2 regions of the Erythrobacter sp. JB3-1 genome follow, and region 2 is predicted to be linked to the other one. Evidence: predicted binding sites of a transcription regulator. Region 2 holds the regulator's gene; the other holds the start of a gene.
The links. The regulator LexA, encoded in region 2, represses DNA repair genes until DNA is damaged. The targets are predictions, from matches to a motif close to GTTCCNCNCTTGTTCT.
Positions count from the first base shown of each region.

Region 1: the regulator LexA is predicted to act here: its motif matches at 2,239-2,254, upstream of AC0V6M_RS13460 (ATP-dependent helicase).

Region 1 covers NZ_CP200289.1:2,819,440-2,824,020, forward strand. Annotated here, with positions in the region: gene AC0V6M_RS13440 (DUF6445 family protein) at 1-40, shown strand, start outside; gene AC0V6M_RS13445 (pseudouridine synthase) at 104-934, shown strand; gene rsmD (16S rRNA (guanine(966)-N(2))-methyltransferase RsmD) at 931-1,530, shown strand; gene AC0V6M_RS13455 (hypothetical protein) at 1,561-1,962, opposite strand; gene AC0V6M_RS13460 (ATP-dependent helicase) at 2,265-4,581, shown strand, end outside.
Region 2 covers NZ_CP200289.1:2,591,346-2,595,926, forward strand. Annotated here, with positions in the region: gene trpC (indole-3-glycerol phosphate synthase TrpC) at 1-235, shown strand, start outside; gene moaC (cyclic pyranopterin monophosphate synthase MoaC) at 527-1,000, shown strand; gene AC0V6M_RS12340 (molybdopterin molybdotransferase MoeA) at 997-2,199, shown strand; gene lexA (transcriptional repressor LexA) at 2,332-3,033, shown strand; gene AC0V6M_RS12350 (ComEC/Rec2 family competence protein) at 3,067-4,581, opposite strand, start outside.

The DNA of each region.
Region 1 (4,581 bases), 230 kb from region 2:
CCGCCTATCCGTCACAGCGTTCTTGATCGGCGAGCTTTAGGCGAGCGCGCACCTCGCGAGGTTGTTGCGCGACGCCGTCGGAGAGCCTAGGCGCGGGCCAGTCATGACAAACTCTCCCAAAACGCACCCCAATACGTCGAGGTCTGCAGACCGCCCAGAGGGCGACCGCATTGCCAAGCTGCTGGCGCGCGCAGGCATCGCCAGCCGCCGCGAGATCGAGCGGATGATCGATGATCGCCGTATCACTCTGAATGGGAAGCCGGTGGAGACGCCCGCGACCTTCCTCACCAACCTGCGCGGTGTCGCCGTCGATGGGAAAGCCGTCGGCCCAATTGAGCCATCTCAGCTCTATGCCTTTCACAAGCCGACCGGCCTGCTGACGGCAGAGCGTGATTTTACGGGCCGCGCAACAATCTATGATGCGCTGATCAATGCTCTGCCCAAGGGTACACCGCGATTGATGCCAATCGGCAGGCTCGATCTGAACACCGAAGGCTTGCTGCTGCTCACCAATGATGGCGGGCTGAAGCGGCAAATGGAGCTGCCCGCAAGCGGCATCCCGCGCACCTATCGCGCCCGCGCATTCGGCGATGTGTCGCAGGAACAACTCGAGGCCTTGGCCGAGGGTATTGAGATCGACGGCGTGCGGTACGGCTCCATCAATGCGAACAAAGAACACGGGGGGAAAGGCGGCGGCCGCAATCAGTGGATCGAAATGACCATCACCGAGGGCAAAAACCGCGAAGTTCGCCGGGTGCTGGAATATCTGGGGCTAGAGGTCAGCCGTCTGATCCGCACCGCTTACGGCCCGTTTGAGCTGGCGGATCTGGGACGCGGCCAGGCCGTGCGCATTCGCAAGGGCGATCTTGACCGGTTTGTCAGCACTCTGAAACAGGCCCGCAAGCAAAATAAGCAGGACAATCAAGGCCAATGAGGATCATTGCAGGTGAATGGCGCGGACGCAAAGTTGCCGCCCCGAAAGGCGATGCGACCCGGCCAACGGCGGACCGGACGCGTGAGACATTGTTCAGCATGCTGCACAGCCGTCTCGGCAGCTTTGAAGACCTGCGCGTGGCAGACCTGTTCGCAGGGTCCGGCGCATTGGGCCTAGAGGCTCTCTCTCGCGGAGCGGCGCATTGCCTGTTCGTGGAGCAAGACCGCGCGGCGCTCGCCACGCTTCGCGCCAATATCGCAGCACTTAGCGCCAAAGACCGCGCCGATGTGCAAGGCGGCTCTGTCATGAGCCTTGGCCCGGCGCGTGCGCCCTATGATCTGATATTAATGGACCCGCCCTATTTCACCGGAGCGGGAATGGTCGCGCTTGACCGGTTTCAGCGTCTCAATTGGATTGGCCCAGCCACATGGATCGCATTGGAAGTGGCGGCCAAAGAGGACGTCTCGATCAAAGGTTCGCTCAAGGGTTTGGAAATCGAAGCGGAACGGCGGGTCGGCAAAGGCAAACTTGTTCTGTTTCGCGCAAATTCATCCCAGGCAGAGGACGCTGCACCGCCCACCGCTCGCTTCGATTGATATGATCGGCCGTATTTAGCCGATCACACCTTACTCACCGCCTTCTGGTGGCGGCATGTCTGCCGGTTCACCTTCGGGGGCTGGTGCAGGCTCCGCTGCACCGGCTGCGCGGGCTTCAATAACCTGCCATGTCGATTCGCGGTCCGGTCCGCTCATGGAGGTGATCAGCACACGATCCTCGTCCGACAGGCGCCAGAAAAGCTCCTGACGATCAGGCGAGAGAGTCCAGTAATATCCGCGTGTTTCCATCGGCCATGTGTCATAGGCGGCCTGCTGATCAGGCGGCCGGCTGTCATAAGCAGCCGTTTGATCGGGTGTCATATCGGTGGATGTGGCGGGCGCTGCTTCGTCCTGAGCCAACGCGGTTGAACCAATTGGAATTGCTAGTGCCATAAGGCCGGCACTGGCTAGAAAAGTAAAAGACTTACGCATGGGGTTCTCCATAAAGATTGATCCCAAGCGTCACGAACGCGACCCGCTTGCCCGTATGAGTTCCCCTCTTGAGCAAGCCCCATCCTTATGACGAGGCTTTGCCCCCTTGCGAAGGCTTTGGCGAAGCACGCGGCGCATCCCGCGCACGGCTAAGCGTTATACGTGGCGAAAGCGCGGTGGGTTGATAGCGGCTCGCAAATACTCCGGCGGACTTGCACATTCTCCCAAGGAAGAGACGTGCATGAAGCAATTTGCGTGCTTGCGGGCGGCGATCACGTTCTCTACTTGTTCACCGCAATATTATGACAGACCCCCACGCCATACCCGCCAATGCTCCCCCGCCCGGTAGCGCGCCGATCCCGGCCTATGCCGCGCAATTAAACGCGCCGCAGCGTGAAGCTGTGCTGACGACAGAAGGCCCGGTGCTGATGCTGGCCGGGGCTGGCACGGGCAAGACGGCGGCGCTGACCGCGCGGCTGGCGCATTTGGTGGCGACCCGGCGCGCCTACCCCAGCCAAATCCTGTGTGTGACCTTTACCAATAAGGCCGCGCGCGAGATGCGTGAGCGGGTCGCGCGCCATCTGGGCGAAAGCGTTGAGGGTATGTCGTGGCTCGGCACGTTCCACTCGATCTGCGCCAAGATGCTGCGCCGCCATGCGGAGCTGGTTGGCCTGCAATCGAATTACACCATCATCGATACCGACGATCGGCTGCGCTTGCTCAAACAGCTGATCCGGGACGAGGATATTGACGAGAAGCGCTGGCCTGCGCGCCAGCTCGCGGGACTAATCGACCGCTGGAAGAACCGCGGGCTGAACCCCGGCGATCTCGATGCCGGGGATAGCGAGGCCTTTGCCAATGGCCGCGGGCAAGCGATGTACCGCGCCTATCAGGACCGGCTGATCGCGCTAAACGCGTGCGATTTTGGCGATCTGCTGCTGCACATCCTCAATATCTTCCGCAAGCATCACGATGTGCTGGCCGATTATCAGCGGCGCTGGAAATACATCCTAGTTGACGAATATCAGGATACCAACGCGGTCCAATACCTCTGGCTGCGTCTGCTGGCTCAGGAGCATAAGAACATCTGCGTCGTCGGCGATGATGACCAGTCGATCTATTCCTGGCGCGGGGCGGAGGTCGCCAACATCCTGCGTTTTGAGAAGGATTTTCCCGGCGCGCATGTCGTCCGGCTGGAGCAGAATTATCGCTCCACCCCGCATATCCTGGGCGCCGCATCCGGCCTGATCCGCGCCAATAGTGAGCGGCACGAAAAGACCCTTTGGACAGAGGTCAACGCGGGCGACAAAGTAAAAGTCGTGGGCGTCTGGGATGCGCCCGAAGAAGCCCGCCGAGTCGGGGAAGAGATCGAACGTCTGGAGGGCGAAGGCGCACCGCTGGACCGGGTCGCCATTCTGGTGCGCGCGCAATACCAGACGCGCGAGTTTGAAGACCGCTTCATCCAGATCGGCATCAACTACCGCATCATCGGCGGTTTCCGCTTCTATGAGCGCGCCGAAATTCGCGATGCCCTCGCCTATCTGCGCGTCATTGCTCAGCCGCAAGACGACCTCGCCTTTGAGCGGATCTATAACCAGCCCAAGCGCGGGCTTGGCGCAAAGACGCTAGAGAAAATGCACAGCCATGCGCGCCGCACGGGCATGCCGCTGGCCGCCGCCTCGCTCGATTTGGCTGACAGTGACGAGCTGCCCGCACGCGCGGCGAACACCATTGGCGCGCTCATGCGGCAATTCCTCTGCTGGCGTGAAAGCGTCGACGAGCTGACACCGGCCGATCTGCTGCGGCTGGTGCTCGATGAAACCGGCTATAACGACATGCTGCAAAACGAGCGCAGTCCAGAGGCCGCTGGCAGGCTGGAAAACCTCTCAGAGCTCGCCCGCGCGATGGAGGAATACGAAACGCTCGGCGATTTCCTGGAGCATGTCAGCCTGGTGATGGACAATGATCGCAGCGACGATGAAGACACCATCACGATCATGACGATCCACGGGGCCAAGGGTCTGGAGTTCGACAATGTGTTCTGCGTCGGCTGGGAAGAAGGCGTGTTCCCGTCTCAGCGCTCACTCGATGAAGGCGGCCTCGCCAGCCTGGAGGAGGAACGCCGGCTCGCTTATGTCGCGATCACCCGCGCCCGGCGCAAATGCCACATCTTCCACGCCGCCAACCGCCGGATTTACGGCCAATGGACCAGCTCCATCCCCTCGCGCTTTATCGAGGAATTGCCCGACGAACACATCGATCAGGAAACCACCATGACCGGCGGCGCCTCCCTGTGGCAGGCCAATTGGAGCGAGCAAGACGACCCCTTCGCCCATGTCGCGCAAACACAGCCCGGCAAAGCGGAAAACCGCGGCCCCGGATGGCAGCGCGCGCTCTCCACTGGCTATGACACCAAGCCAAAGCGTATGCGCGAAAACACCCGCTCCGCCGCCAGCTTTGCCGCAAAACCTCGGCTAGACATCACCATCGGCGCGATGGTCCACCACGAGAAGTTCGGAACCGGCTGCGTAACCGATCAGGAAGGCAACAAGCTGGAGATCGAGTTCGAAGATTTCGGCACAAAACGCGTGCTCGACAGCTTTGTGAAATTGGCTGGGT
Region 2 (4,581 bases):
TTTGGTCGGGGTGAACAATCGCAATCTCAAGACCTTCACCACTGATCTTGCTTCGACCGAGCGGCTTGCTCCGCTCGCTCCTGAAGGCGCGTTGATCGTCGGCGAAAGCGGGATCAACAGCCATGAAGATTGCACTCGGCTCGCGCGGGCGGGTGTGCGTACTTTCCTGGTCGGGGAGAGCCTGATGCGGGCGGATGATGTGGCGGCGGCGACGCGAACCCTGCTGAACGGCTAGGCGGCCCATTGTGCAGGGTCTGTCCTACATTCTTCAAAGCTGGCAGAAGATGGATATGGCTTTTTCGACCAAGTGCAGATCCACCCGCGCCCTCCACCCTTCCACCCGGATTGTACGCCGGAGTGATCATCCTGGTGGAAGGGTGGAGGGTGCGGGCGGAGCGGCTCAATCTTTTCAATCGATAAATTTGATCAATAGCCGCGCTTGTGATCGATTGGTTTTAAACCCCTGTACTGTGTTCCAGGTGTTCCAAGCGTGCTCTACGCACGGTGAAGCGAAGGGAGCAAAGCCATGAGTAAACTCACCCATCTCGGCGAAGACGGCGCGGCCCGCATGGTCGATGTTGGCGGCAAAGCCGCGAGCGAACGCGTCGCCATCGCCTCTGGCCGGATCGCGATGACCGCAGAGACGCTGGCGGCCGTGCGCGATGGCAATGCGCCCAAAGGCGATGTGCTGGGGACCGCGCGGATTGCCGGGATCATGGCGGCCAAGCGGACAGGCGAGTTGATCCCGCTGTGCCATCCGCTCGCGCTGGACGCGGTGGAGCTCGACTTCACCTTCGAAGAGGACGCGATCCGGGCAACCGCCCGCGCTTCGCTGACCGGCAAGACGGGCGTGGAGATGGAGGCGATGGTCGCGGTGTCGAGCGCGCTGCTCACGATCTACGACATGGCCAAGGCGGTCGATAAGGGCATGGTGATCGGCGAGGTACGCCTGATCGAGAAGCGTGGGGGCAAGAGCGGGCATTGGAAGGCCGACCTTTGAGCGCTCTGCTGACCTTGGAAGACGCGCAGGCGCGGCTGCTGGAGCTCGCGCCAGAGATGGCGACATGCGAGCTGCCCGCAGAGGAAGCGCTGGGGCGCTACCTCGCGCAAGACCTCACCGCACGGCGCACTCAGCCACCAGCGGACCTGTCGGCGATGGATGGCTATGCGATTGCTGGTGATGGCCCGTGGGAGCGCGTGGGAGAGAGCCGAGCAGGCACGCCGTTTGCAGGCGCATTGTCCAATGGCGAATGCGTGCGGATATCGACCGGTGCGCATATGCCTGATGGCGCGGACAGCGTGCTGATCCAAGAGAACGCCGATGTGGACGGCGCGTTGGTGAGCGCGAGCGATACGCCGCCGCCGGGAAAGCACGTGCGGATGCGCGGCTTCGACTTTGCGCAAGCCGACACGGTCCTAACCGCTGGCACCCGCATCGGGCCAGGACAACTCGCGCTCGCGCTATCGGCGGGGCACGGTCGGCTCATGGTGGGCGCGGCTCCGCGCGTGGCGGTGCTCGACAGCGGGGACGAGTTAGCCGCCGACCCGGAGCAATGCGGCGCTGACCAGATCCCGGCAAGCAATGGCGCGATGATCGCCAGCATGCTGCGCCCGCTCGGGTGCGATGTCGCGCGCATCGGCCCGGTGCCGGATGATCACGATGCCTTGGCGAGCGCGCTGACCAAGGCGGTGGATGCGGACATACTCATCACCTCCGGCGGTGCATCGGTGGGCGACCATGACTTGATCCAGCCAGCACTAGAGGCATGGGGCGTAAAAATCGCGTTCTGGAAGGTCGCGATCAAACCCGGCAAGCCGCTGATGGTGGCGACGCGGGAACGCGCGGGTGGCACGCGGCAGGTGATCCTAGGTCTGCCCGGCAATCCCGTCTCCAGCTTCGTGACGTGCTTCCTGTTCGCTCTGCCGCTTGTGCGCGCGGCCATGGGGGCCGAGTCTCCCCTTCCCCCGGCTTTGACACTGCCTTTGGCGGAAGACCTGCCCACGATTGGCAAGCGGCGTGAGTTTCTGCGCGCTGTTCACGACGGCCGCACGGTGCGCCGCGTTGGCTCTCAGGACTCCAGCGCGCTAGCGGCATTGGCGGGTGCGAACTGCCTGATCCTGCGGCGCGAAGGCGCCGACGCAGCGAGCGCAGGAGAGCTCGTCACCGCATTAACCCTCGAAAATGGCGGTATTGCGTGAGTTGCCGACTTGACTCGGTGAATGAAGTTTCCTAATTGTTCCTTATTCGTTCACGTTATTGGTGCGCGAAATGGTCCCTCGCCACCCTAACCGGCGCTGGGGCGATCGACCTGTTTTAGGGAGACTATCGTAATGCTGACGGCAAAGCAGCACGAATTGATCCGCTTTATCCAAGAGCGGCTTGAAGAGACGGGAATTTCACCCTCTTTTGAAGAAATGAAGGAAGCGCTCGACCTTAAGAGCAAGTCGGGTGTGCACCGACTGATTTCGGCATTGGAGGAACGCGGCTTCATTCGGCGGCTGCCCAATCGGGCGCGCGCGCTGGAGGTGATCAAGCAGCCTGAGGATGCAACGCCTGCTCCGCGCGCTGCGGCGGCGGTGGCGAATGATGTGGTCTCGCGGGCGACATCCATGCCCAGCGCGAATGACACCAGTCCAGAGCCTGCAAATGACGTGATCGAGGTGCCATTGCATGGCCGGATCGCAGCGGGCGCTCCGATTGAGGCGCTTGAGGGACAAAGCAGCCTTCCCGTACCGGCGGCCTTGCTGGGACCGGGCGAGCATTACGCCCTTGAGGTGTCTGGCGATTCGATGATTGAGGCTGGCATCTTCGACGGTGACTTTGCGCTGGTAAAGCGCACGGACGCCGCGCGAGATGGCGAAATCGTTGTGGCCCTGGTGCGCGGCGAGGAAGCAACCCTCAAATACCTCCACCGCGACAGCGGGACAGTGCGGCTTGATCCGGCCAATGCGTCCTATGATGCGCAGGTCTATCAACCGGGCGAAGTTCAGGTTCAGGGTAAGCTCGCAGGCCTCCTGCGGCGCTACCACTAATTGCGATGTGAATAGGTCGCGCGGGGTGGCTGGCTAATCGTCGGCTTTCCCGCGCCACCATCCATGCTGGCCCTGATTGCTGGCAACACTGGTGATCCGCTCCGATGACAGATCGAGCGCCAGCCCGCCATGCTCTTGTAGAAACCCGCGATCGGCTTTGAGCCATTTGGGTTTGCAAGACCACGGCAGATAACGGTCGGCCACGACGATGTCGGCTCTCGCGCAAGCGGCGGCGAGTGCGCGTTCCTCGATCAGCTCTCGGTTTCGCGCCATCAGTATTGTCCAGTCGCGGCCTCCGCGCTCAATCTGGAGAAGGCAGAACTCGGTAGAACACCGCGCTCCGGGCCATTCCGCCATCGGAATGGGATCAGCAGAAACGCTGGCGAGTTCGAGCAGGTTGTCTCGCGCATAGGAAGAACGCGAATTGCGCAGCGACAACAGCGAGCTATCCATCGTCACACCGACATGGCGCCCATCGCGCCCGATCAGCACATCAGGAATAGGCGTCACCATGAGCATGATCGAAGCCGCCGCAACGGGTGCAAATCCCAGCAACCGCGCGCGGCCATTCCATAAGGCAAGCCATAGTGAGCCAATAACGAACAGCGCGATAGTGAGCCTGCCCATCTGCGGCATCAGTTTGACCGAACCGGGCTGGCTCGACGTCCAATGTGCAATCGCAAGCAACAGCTCAAGCGAGCGTTCCACCAGCCACCAGGCGGGCGCGCCAAGGCCGATCAGATCAAGGAACAACGCAAAGGCAATGAGTGGCATTGAGATGAAGGTGACCAGCGGGATCGCGATGACATTGGCAAAAGCGCCGTAGACCCCTGCCCTGTGGAAATGGAATAGAACAATCGGCATCAGCGCGATCTCGATCACCAGACCGGTAATGAACAGCATGATCACCCGTCTGCCGACATGCCGCAGCCATGTCTCCTCCCGCGCAGCGAGGAACGCGCGCACCGGTCCAGAGCTCGACAGCGCCACAATCGCAATCACGGCAGAAAAGCTCATCTGAAAGCTCGGCCCCACCACCGATTCCGGCCACAGCAGCATGACGAATATCGCCGCCATCGCCACCATTCTGAGCGACAATGCATCGCGGCCCATGGCGAGCGCTATCAGCACCAGCATTGCCGCGACGCAGCTGCGCACAGTCGGAACCTCCGCCCCCGTCAGCAGCGTGTATCCAACGCCCGCAAGCGCCCCTGCCCCCGCGGCCAAGATCGGCAGGCGCACACGCAGCGCCACCGCCGGAAAGAGAGCCAACAACTTCAACGTCACCAAATAGGCCGCAGCGATGACGGCGCTGACATGCAGCCCGCTGATCGAGAGCAAGTGGGTTAGTCCCGCATCGCGCATCGCGATTTCGTCGGCCTCTGCAATCCCGCCACGGTCGCCGCTCGCAAAAGCTGCCGCGATTGTGCCTGCTGAGCCGTCCACCCGCTCGCGCACATGGGCCGAGAGCACGCGCTGAACCTTTGGAATGGCGCCGGTGTCACGCCCACCCTCCATCAGCTCGATCTCGCCAACCAAGCTGCCGGT